4 regions of the Streptomyces sp. CNH287 genome follow, and region 4 is predicted to be linked to each of the others. Evidence: riboswitches for the same ligand, from Rfam matches in the RefSeq annotation. Region 4 holds a riboswitch; each other region holds the start of a gene.
The links. A riboswitch is a leader RNA that binds a small molecule or an ion and turns the genes downstream of it on or off. The one in region 4 is predicted to bind cyclic di-AMP.

Region 1 (2,193 bases), 310 kb from region 4:
GTCACGCCCGGGACATCGCCTCGCGCACGGAGGACGAGGAGGTCACGCGGCTCGCGGACACCATCGACCGGGCGGACGGGCTGGGCTGACGCCGGGCGGCCCGCCGCGGGGCGGGGCGGGCTGTTCGCCGCCTGCCGCGGGGCGGGCCGGGCCCGGACGGGCGCAGCCCGCGCCCCGGGGGGACAGAGCGCGGGCTGCGCGATCAGGGGCCACCGCGGGCCCGCCGACCCGCGGTGGCACCGGGCTCAGAGCGAGAGGCGCTGGCCCGGCATGATCAGGTCGGCGTCGCCGCCGATGACCGACCGGTTGTCCTGGTGGAGCTGCTTCCAGGTGGTGCCGTGAGCGTCGGCGATGGTGCCGAGCGTGTCACCGGACCGCACGGTGTAGTCGCCGCCGCCGGACTGCTGCTTGGCCGGCTGCTGGGGCTGCGCGGCCTGCGGCTCCGGCTGTGTCTCGGGCTGCGGCTGCGGTGCGGCCGGGGCCTTGGGCTGCTCGGCGCTCCCGCCGCCGCCCTCCTGGGCGCTGCCGGAGTCGCCGCCCGGGCTGACGTCCGCCGACGGGCCGCCCGAGGTGAGGCCCCCGGCACCCGCGCAGGCCCAGGCGCCCGGGCCCTGCATGGCGAGCAGCTTCTCGGCGACCGCGATCTGCGCTTCCTTGCTGGCCTGGTCGGCGCGCGGCGCGTACTGCGTGCCGCCCGCCGCGGCCCAGCTGGACTGCGAGAACTGGAGGCCGCCGTAGTAGCCGTTGCCCGTGTTGATGGACCAGTTGCCCCCGGACTCGCACTGGGCGACCTTCTCCCAGGTGTCGACCGAGGCGGCCTGGGCGCCCGTGGCGGACATCAGCGGCAGGGCGACGGCGGCACCGGTGACCCCGGCCAGCGTGGCGATGCGGACGGCCTTGGCCGGACGACGGTGACGGCCGCGAGCGGAAAAGAGCATGACGATCTTCCTCACCGACGCCTGCGAGGTGAGCTGTCGGACCCGGGCCGGATGAGTGCCCGCCCGTGCGCGGCTGCGCACGGTTTTCGCCCCTAGCCGCTCCCCGAAGGGCGCGGCGCTTACCTGGTTCCCCCGCTCCTGCCAACGGCGCTTGCGCGACGATTGCCCCCCCGGCCGCCGGCAGGATTCGGCGTGACGGCCCAGGGCGCCCGTCAGTTGACGAGCAGAGCGACCGTAAGCACACCTCCGCGACAGGTACAAAAACCGGCATCTGCCATCTATCGGCTCAACCGGAGGGCGGGAACCGGCGTCCTCGCAGGTGGTGCGCTCCACGGAGGAATGCGGCAGCCGGTCTGCGCGGCGGGTGGCGGGAGAGAAGCCTCACACCGTGGTACTACTCGCTCGGGCCCGACTCCGACCCAGGTACGGGGGGCGATGGATACCTGGGTGGCTGGCGGAAGATCACCCCGGCCGATTACTTTCATAGGGGTCCGGGGCGCCCGCGTACGACGCGAGCACCACCCCGCGCCCTCCAGCAGCACCGGCGCCGCCTGGCGCCACCACCCCGTATCACCTGGCAGCACCCGGCATCACCCGTTACAGACACCGCACGACCGCATATGAAGGGGCCCGCAGCGTGGCTGAGCAGCAGCTAGACACCGTCGGAGCGGAGGGCGCCACCAGCCCGCCGGCGGAAGCGGAGGCGCCGCCCGCGCCCGCCCACTCCGCGCGCGGCCTGACGAGCGCCGAGGTCGCCGAGCGCGTCGCCGCGGGCCAGGTGAACGACATGCCGGTGCGCTCCAGCAGGAGCATCGGCGAGATCGTCCGGGGCAACCTGTTCACGCGTATCAACGCGATCATGGGCGTGCTGTTCGTGATCATCATGTCCGTCGGCCCGGTCCAGGACGGCCTGTTCGGCGGCGTCATCCTGGCCAACACGCTGATCGGCGTCATCCAGGAGGTCCGCGCCAAGCGCACGCTGGACCAGCTGGCCATCGTCGGCGAGAGCCGCCCGCTGGTGCGGCGGGACGGCGTCGCGGTCTCGCTCACCGCCGAGCAGATCGTGCTGGGCGACGTCATCGAGCTGGGACCGGGTGACAAGATCGCGGTGGACGGCGTGGTGGCCGAGTCCGCCGACCTGGAGGTCGACGAGTCGCTGCTGACCGGTGAGGCCGACCCGGTGCTCAAGCAGCCGGGCGACACCGTCATGTCGGGCAGCTTCGTGGTGGCCGGCGCGGGCGCGTTCGCCGCCACC
Region 2 (2,193 bases), on a different contig from region 4:
CGCGAGTCCGCCGAGGAGGAACCGACTCTGGAGGGGGTCGCCGCGCGGCTGGAGCGGGCGCTCCAGCGGGAGGGCGGCAGGCGGCGCGACGTGGAAGCGATGGAGGGCTTCACCACGGCCGCGCTCGCGGAGGTGCCCGCCGGCTGCCCGGGACGGCTGCGGATCGTCAACCGCGGGCATCCCCCGCCGCTGCTGCTCGCCGAGGGCGCCGCCCGCTACCTGGAACCGTCCGCGCCCTCACTCCCGCTCGGCATGGCTGACCTGGCCCGCTGGCCGGACCGCGCGGACGAGGCGCGGCTGCCGCCGGGCGCGCTGCTGCTGCTCTACACGGACGGCCTGTCGGAGGCGCGCGACAACGGCGGCGAGTTCTACGACCCGGGCGGGCGGCTCCAGGGCCGCCGCTTCGGCCATCCCGAGGCGCTGCTGGACGCGATCGTCGCGGATGTGCGGGTGTTCACGGGCGGTGACTCGGGGGACGACATGGCGCTGCTCGCGGTGTGCCGCCGTCCCGGCGGGTGAGGCGGGCCGGGCGGGTTCGCCGTGAGGGTGACGCGCTGTAGGGGCGCGCGGTCGGCAAGCGGGCCTGACGTAAGGGCCGTACGGGCCGGACGCGGCTGACCAGGGGCGGCGCGGAAGGAGCGACGGTGTGAGGAAGGGATCTCGGCCGCCGACGGCTTGCCCCAATTGCCCAACACTGACAGCTAAGTCCAGGCCAATGGAGAGTCAAAAACCCGGGAACGACTTGGATTCTCAGCCGCAAGTCTATTAACGTTCGATAACGCAGCGCGGTCGTCACTGCCGTCACGAGAGACGGCACCGTGCGCCGTCGCCTAATCCCGCAAGTGCGGCATCGCGAGCAACCAGCACGCGATACCACCGCGCAGAGGGAGCCGGGGAACCACCACTTGGGGTGAATCGGACACGTCCCGCCCATGGACGCGCCCGTAGGAGACCTTCCTGCTCCGAACCCGTCAGCTAACCCGGTAGGCGAGAAGGAAGGAAAGGAGAGCGCCCCGAGTGGCGTCCAAGACGTATGCCCCCGAGCCCTCGTACGACCCGTACTACGAGGTGGACGACCGCGGTTACCGCTCCGGCGACAACTACGGCGGGTACGGCACGCAAACGCTCTCCGAGTCCCCGGCCCCGGCCTACGGCCCGGACCGTGACGACTCCCTCCAGGAGTGGAACCCGACCGAGGACTCCATCCGTCCCGTGCGGGGCCGCCACCGGGTGGCCAAGCAGCGCGGCGGCATGGCCCGCAGCGGAGCGGTGCTCGGCGTCGGCGTGATCGCCGCGGTCGGCGCCGGCGGCATGGCCTCGGCCAGCGACAAGTCGCCCGCCCCCGTCTCGATGCCGGACCTCTCCGTCATGGAGGACCTCCCCGGCGTCGGCAGCCTGGTCTCGGACGACGACGAGGACGCCTCGGACGAGACCGTCCAGGCGGCCTCCCAGGCCCCCCTCAGCTACGCGGCGCTCAGCACCACCGAGGCCGAAGCGGGTCAGACCGACCCGGGCGAGGCGCTGCGCGCCCGCATCCTCGAACAGGCCGCACAGCAGCAGACCGAGGCCGACCGCACCGCCCGCGAGGACGCGGCGGCAGCCGCCGCCCAGAAGGCGGCGGACGAGGCTGCGGCCAAGGTCACCGCCGAGGCGAAGGCGGAGGCGGAGCGCAAGGCCGAGGCCAAGCGCAAGGCGGAGGCGGAGGCCAAGCGCAAGGCGGAGGCCGAGCGGCTCGCCAAGCTCGCCGCCAGCTACACGCTGCCGACCTCCAACTACCAGCTCACCTCCGGGTTCGGCGCCGCGGGCGGCATGTGGCAGAACGACCACACCGGCCAGGACTTCGCCGCACCGACCGGCACCCCGGTCAAGGCGGTCCACAGCGGCACGATCAAGGAAGCGGGCTGGGCCGGCTCGTACGGCTACCGCATCGTGCTGCAGCTGGATGACGGTACGGAGATCTGGTACTGCCACCTCTCCTCCATGCAGGTGTCCGCCGGTGCCGACGTCAGCACGAAGGACGTCATCGGCAACGTCGGCTCCACCGGCAACTCGACGGGCCCGCACCTCCACCTCGAAGTCCTGCCCGGCGGCGGCGACGCGGTCGATCCGCTGGCCTGGCTGCGCGGCAAGGGCCTCAGCGTCTGACGCGTCCGGCGCGCCCGGTACGCCAGGCGCGCCCGGTACGTCCGGTAC
Region 3 (2,193 bases), on a different contig from region 4:
GCCGTGTCTCCGTCGGCTGGGACGAAGGTCTCCACGCCCGCCCCGCCTCGATGTTCTGCCGTGCGGCCGTCGCGGCGGGCATCCCCGTGACCGTCCGCAAAGGCGACGGCAGCGCGGTCAACGCCGCGTCCATGCTCGGTGTGCTGGGCCTGGGTGCGGAGGGCGGCGAGGAGATCATCCTCGCGTCCGACGCCGACGGCGCGGAGGTGGCGCTCGACCGGCTGGCGAAGCTCGTCGCCGAGGGCCTGGAGGAACTGCCGGAGACCGTCTGAGCCGCGGCGGACCGGCGGGGCCTGCCGTGTGGACCGTACCGGGCACTTCGCCCCGGCGCGGTCCACACGGCAGGCCCCTCGTACGCTCCAGGGCCGGTCAGGTCAGGTCAGGCGCCAGGTCCGGTCAGAGTGCGACGCCGTGCCCGCGCAGGTACGCGACCGGGTCGATGTCCGACCCGTACTCCGCGCCCGTGCGGGCCTCGAAGTGCAGGTGCGGTCCCTGGGAGTTGCCGGTGTTGCCGGAGAGGCCCAGCTGCTGGCCCGCGGTGACCTGCTGACCGGGCGTGACCGCCACGGACGACAGGTGCCCGTACTGCGTGTAGGTGCCGTCCTGGTGCCGGACGACCACGTTGTTCCCGTACGCTCCGGCCCAGCCCGCCTCGACCACCTCACCGGCGCCGACGGTGCGTACGGAGGTGCCGGAGGCGGCGTGGAAGTCGACCCCGGTGTGGGTGCCCGAGGACCACATGCCGCCGCCCACGCCGTAGGGCGTGGAGACGTACGAGCCCGCCACCGGCAGGACGTAGCCGCCGGCCGCCGCGGGGCGCTGCGCCGCCGGCTCCTGCGGGGCACTGCGCGCGGCACGCGTCTCCGCCGGGCGGGACCGGGCGGCCCGCTCGGCCGCCTTCTCCCGGGCGCGCTCCGCCGCCCGCTCCCGCGCCTGCTCGGCCCGCTGACGCGCCTCCGCCTTCGCGGCGGCCTCGACGGCCGTCCGGGCGGCGGCGTCCTCCTGGGTGTGGGCCTGTTCGACGAGCGACTCGGCGAGGTAGTCGCCGAGCACGGGCGTCTGCGGCAGCGGCGTGTCCGCCGGAGCCGGGGTGTCCGGGGCGGTGTCGGGCGCCGGGGCCTGCGAGGGCCGGGACGCGGCGAGCGCCGGGGACGCGAGTGAGCCGACGACGCCGACGGTGGCGAGGCCCGCCACTCCGGCCAGCTGCGCCCTCGTGCGAGAGGCGCGGGCCGGACGTCGGTGCTTGCCCGTGGCACGGGTGAACGCCATGAGGCGGCGTACTCCTTTCCCTCCTTCTCGCCTACCGGGTTAGCTGACGGGTTCGGAGCAGGAAGGTCTCCTACAGGCCGCCTCGCGGGAGGCCGCCCGATTCACCCCAGGGACTTCATGGTTGGGTCCCCGGCTCCCCTGGCTCGCGCCGTGGGGGACTCGGCGATGGCTGTACGTCGGCCGCGGTCGCGGGCACTTCTGATGCACAGCCGGACCGACGCTAGAGCGGGCCGGGGTGAACTGCCAAACGAATCCGGCTGTTTGTCGCGTACGCCACAGTGGCGCCCGAGCGGCACAACCGGCGCGGCCCCCGCCGTCCCGGGTGGGACGGCGGGGGCCGCGCGGGCTTCGGCGCCGGGTCCGAGGCTCAGGTGCCGGAGACCACCGTCACCTCGCCGATGCCCAACTCCCGCACCGGATCGGCGATCTGCGCCGCGTCACCGACCAGGATCGTCACGAGCCGGTCCGCCGGGAAGGCGCTGACGGCGGCGGCGGTCGCCTCGACCGTGCCCGTCGTGGCGAGCCGCGCGTAGGTCTGGGCCTGGAAGTCGTCCGGCAGGTGCTGCTCCACCTGGTCGGCCAGGGTGTCCGCGACGGCCGCGGCCGTCTCGTACTTGAGCGGGGCCACGCCCACGAGGTTCTGCACCGCGACGTCGCGCTCCTCGTCCGTCAGGCCCTCGGCGGCGAGGGTGCGCAGCACCTGCCACAGGTCGGCGAGCGCGGGCCCGGTGACCTCCGTGGCGACCGAGCCGCTGATGGCGAGCATCGCGGCGCCCGTGCCGTCCGGCGCGGACCGCAGCACCTGGCCGAAGGCGCGCACGCCGTAGGTGTAACCCTTCTCCTCCCGCAGCACCCGGTCGAGCCGGGAGGTGAGGGTGCCGCCCAGGCAGTAGGTGCCCAGCACCTGGGCCGCCCAGACCTGGT
Region 4 (2,193 bases):
CGCGCGCAGGTAGGCGATCGGGTCGATGTCCGAGCCGTAGGACGGGCCGGTACGGATCTCGAAGTGCAGGTGCGGGCCGGTGCTGTTGCCGGTCGAGCCGGACAGGCCGATCTGGTCGCCCGCGCCGACGGTCTGGCCCGCCGAGACGGAGAGCGAGGAGAGGTGGCCGTACTGGCTGTACTTGCCGTCGGTGTGCTTGATGACGACCTCGTTGCCGTACGAGCCGCCCCAGCCCGCGGAGACGACCGTGCCGTCGGTGACGGCCTTGACCGGGGTGCCGCTGGGAGCGGAGAAGTCGGTGCCGGTGTGGCTGCCGCTGGACCAGCTGCTGCCGGAGGCGCCGTACTGGGTGCTCACGGCGGAGTCGACCGGCGCCTGGAAGCCGCCGGTGTTGCTGCTCTCGGCTGCCGGGGCGGCGGCCTGCTGCTCGGGTGCGGCCTCGGGCTTCGGCTCCGGCTTCGGCTTGGCCTGCGGGGCCGCGGACGTCTCGGCCTTGGGTGCGGCGGCCTTGGGCGCTTCGGCCTTCGGGGCGGCGGCCTTGCCGTCGAGGGAGAGCTTCTGGTTCGGGTAGATCAGGTTCGGGTTGTCCCCGACGACCTCGCGGTTGTCCTCGTAGACCCGCTCCCAGCCGCCGTCGACGCCGTGGGCGGCGGCGATCTTGAAGAGGGTGTCACCGGAGACCACGGTGTAGTCGGCGGCGGCCTTCTGCTGCGGCGCGGGCGCGGCCTTGGGGGCGGCTGCCTTGGGTGCGGCGGCCTTCGGCGCGGGCGCGGCCTCCTTGGCCGGGGCCTTCGGTGCGGGCGCGGCCGGGGCCTTCTCGGCGGCCGGGGCGGCGCTCTCGGCCTTGCCGTCCGGGTTGATGTCCGGGGCGCCGCTGTTCTGGGTGAGCCCGGCCTTGGGGCCGCACGACGGCCAGGCGCCCGGGCCCTGCTCCGCGAGGACCTTCTCGGCGATGGCTATCTGCTGTTCCTTGGTGGCCTGGTCGGCGGTGGCGGCGTACTGGGTGCCGCCGAAGCCCTCCCAGGTGCTCTGGCTGAACTGGAGGCCGCCGTAGTAGCCGTTGCCGGTGTTGATCTGCCAGTTGCCGGTGGACTCGCACTGGGCGACCTTGTCCCAGGTGTCGACCGAGGCGGCGTTGGCGTTGCCCGCGCCGATCAGGGGCAGGGCGATGCCTGCGCCACCGGCGGTGAGGGCGAGCGCGGCGCGCGCGATGCGCTGGGTACGGGGGCGGCGATGACGTCCGCGTGCAGACATAGTGGTGTTCCTCTCCTACGCCTGCGAGGTGAGCTGTCGGGTTCGGGCTGGAGTTGCCCGGACACGGGCGGGTGCGGCGGCTGTCGCCGCACCGTGGCGTGTCTTCACCCCAAGCCGTGGCCGGATGCCGTGCGGCACCGGACGCGGCGCTTACCTGGGTCCCCCGCTCCTGCCGTAGCGGTGACGGTGACTCCTGCGCCGGGCGGCAGGACTAGGCGTCCCGGCGAAGGCCCGCTGCTAAGTGCTGCGGGATTCGAAACGAAAACACAACCGTTTCGCCGCGGCAAGGAAGGGACGTTTATCGGACGCCGAATCCGGAAATCTTGGACCCGCTCACGGAACAGTGTGCGGTGGCGCGTTGTCTCTGCGTAAATTCGATCTTTGCTTGGGCAATGGCAAGTACGTCGCGGGCCAGGAGAGTTGACCGTGCGTGGACGGCGGGGCGGCGGTGGGTGACGAGTGTGGGTGGCCGGCTTTGTTAGTCACGTCACGGCGGATCGCAGACGTCGTCATAGTGCATCGAAAGGAAGAAAACGGACTAAAGGTACTTAAGGCTTGTGAGAGCCAAGTCACCGTCAATGCGTCGGATTCGGCAGGGCGTTCGTGCCAAAATGCCCCGCCGCTCGGCACGGGTGCGGGCCACCGTGCCTGTCGTCCGACGGCGGAAACCGCCCGGGTGAACGCGACTTGACCCTCGTAAGGGCTCGTGGAACCGCTCGGCCGCGGCGTGCTCCGCTATTCACAAAGGCATTGGGGTACGGCGTCAATTCCGGCCTTTCCGGCGTCGTCACCGGTTCAGCGGCGGGAACGGCAGGAACGGTGCGGGGAATAGCCGCAGGAGATCAGTCCAGCGCCGGGTAGAGGACTCCGGTCAGCCGCTCCGAAAGGGCCCACAGCCGGGCCGCCGCCGTCGCGTCACGGGCCCAGGGCGCCTGCCAG

Region 1: linked by a shared signal. The riboswitch ahead of H299_RS0101280 (LysM peptidoglycan-binding domain-containing protein) and the one ahead of H299_RS0102655 (transglycosylase family protein) in region 4 are both predicted to bind cyclic di-AMP.
Region 2: linked by a shared signal. The riboswitch ahead of H299_RS0122570 (peptidoglycan DD-metalloendopeptidase family protein) and the one ahead of H299_RS0102655 (transglycosylase family protein) in region 4 are both predicted to bind cyclic di-AMP.
Region 3: linked by a shared signal. The riboswitch ahead of H299_RS0120310 (M23 family metallopeptidase) and the one ahead of H299_RS0102655 (transglycosylase family protein) in region 4 are both predicted to bind cyclic di-AMP.

What each region holds. Positions count from the first base shown of each region.
Region 1 is NZ_AUKQ01000003.1:304,786-306,978, forward strand. It holds gene H299_RS0101275 (YfbK domain-containing protein) at 1-89, shown strand, start outside; gene H299_RS0101280 (LysM peptidoglycan-binding domain-containing protein) at 246-938, opposite strand; cyclic di-AMP (ydaO/yuaA leader) riboswitch at 942-1,098, opposite strand; gene H299_RS31530 (HAD-IC family P-type ATPase) at 1,726-2,193, shown strand, end outside.
Region 2 is NZ_AUKQ01000027.1:39,690-41,882, reverse strand. It holds gene H299_RS0122575 (PP2C family protein-serine/threonine phosphatase) at 1-519, shown strand, start outside; cyclic di-AMP (ydaO/yuaA leader) riboswitch at 857-1,004, shown strand; gene H299_RS0122570 (peptidoglycan DD-metalloendopeptidase family protein) at 1,018-2,145, shown strand.
Region 3 is NZ_AUKQ01000020.1:42,251-44,443, reverse strand. It holds gene H299_RS0120315 (HPr family phosphocarrier protein) at 1-272, shown strand, start outside; gene H299_RS0120310 (M23 family metallopeptidase) at 397-1,269, opposite strand; cyclic di-AMP (ydaO/yuaA leader) riboswitch at 1,283-1,444, opposite strand; gene H299_RS0120305 (M16 family metallopeptidase) at 1,637-2,193, opposite strand, start outside.
Region 4 is NZ_AUKQ01000003.1:619,466-621,658, forward strand. It holds gene H299_RS0102655 (transglycosylase family protein) at 1-1,254, opposite strand, end outside; cyclic di-AMP (ydaO/yuaA leader) riboswitch at 1,260-1,444, opposite strand; gene H299_RS0102660 (oxidoreductase) at 2,097-2,193, opposite strand, start outside.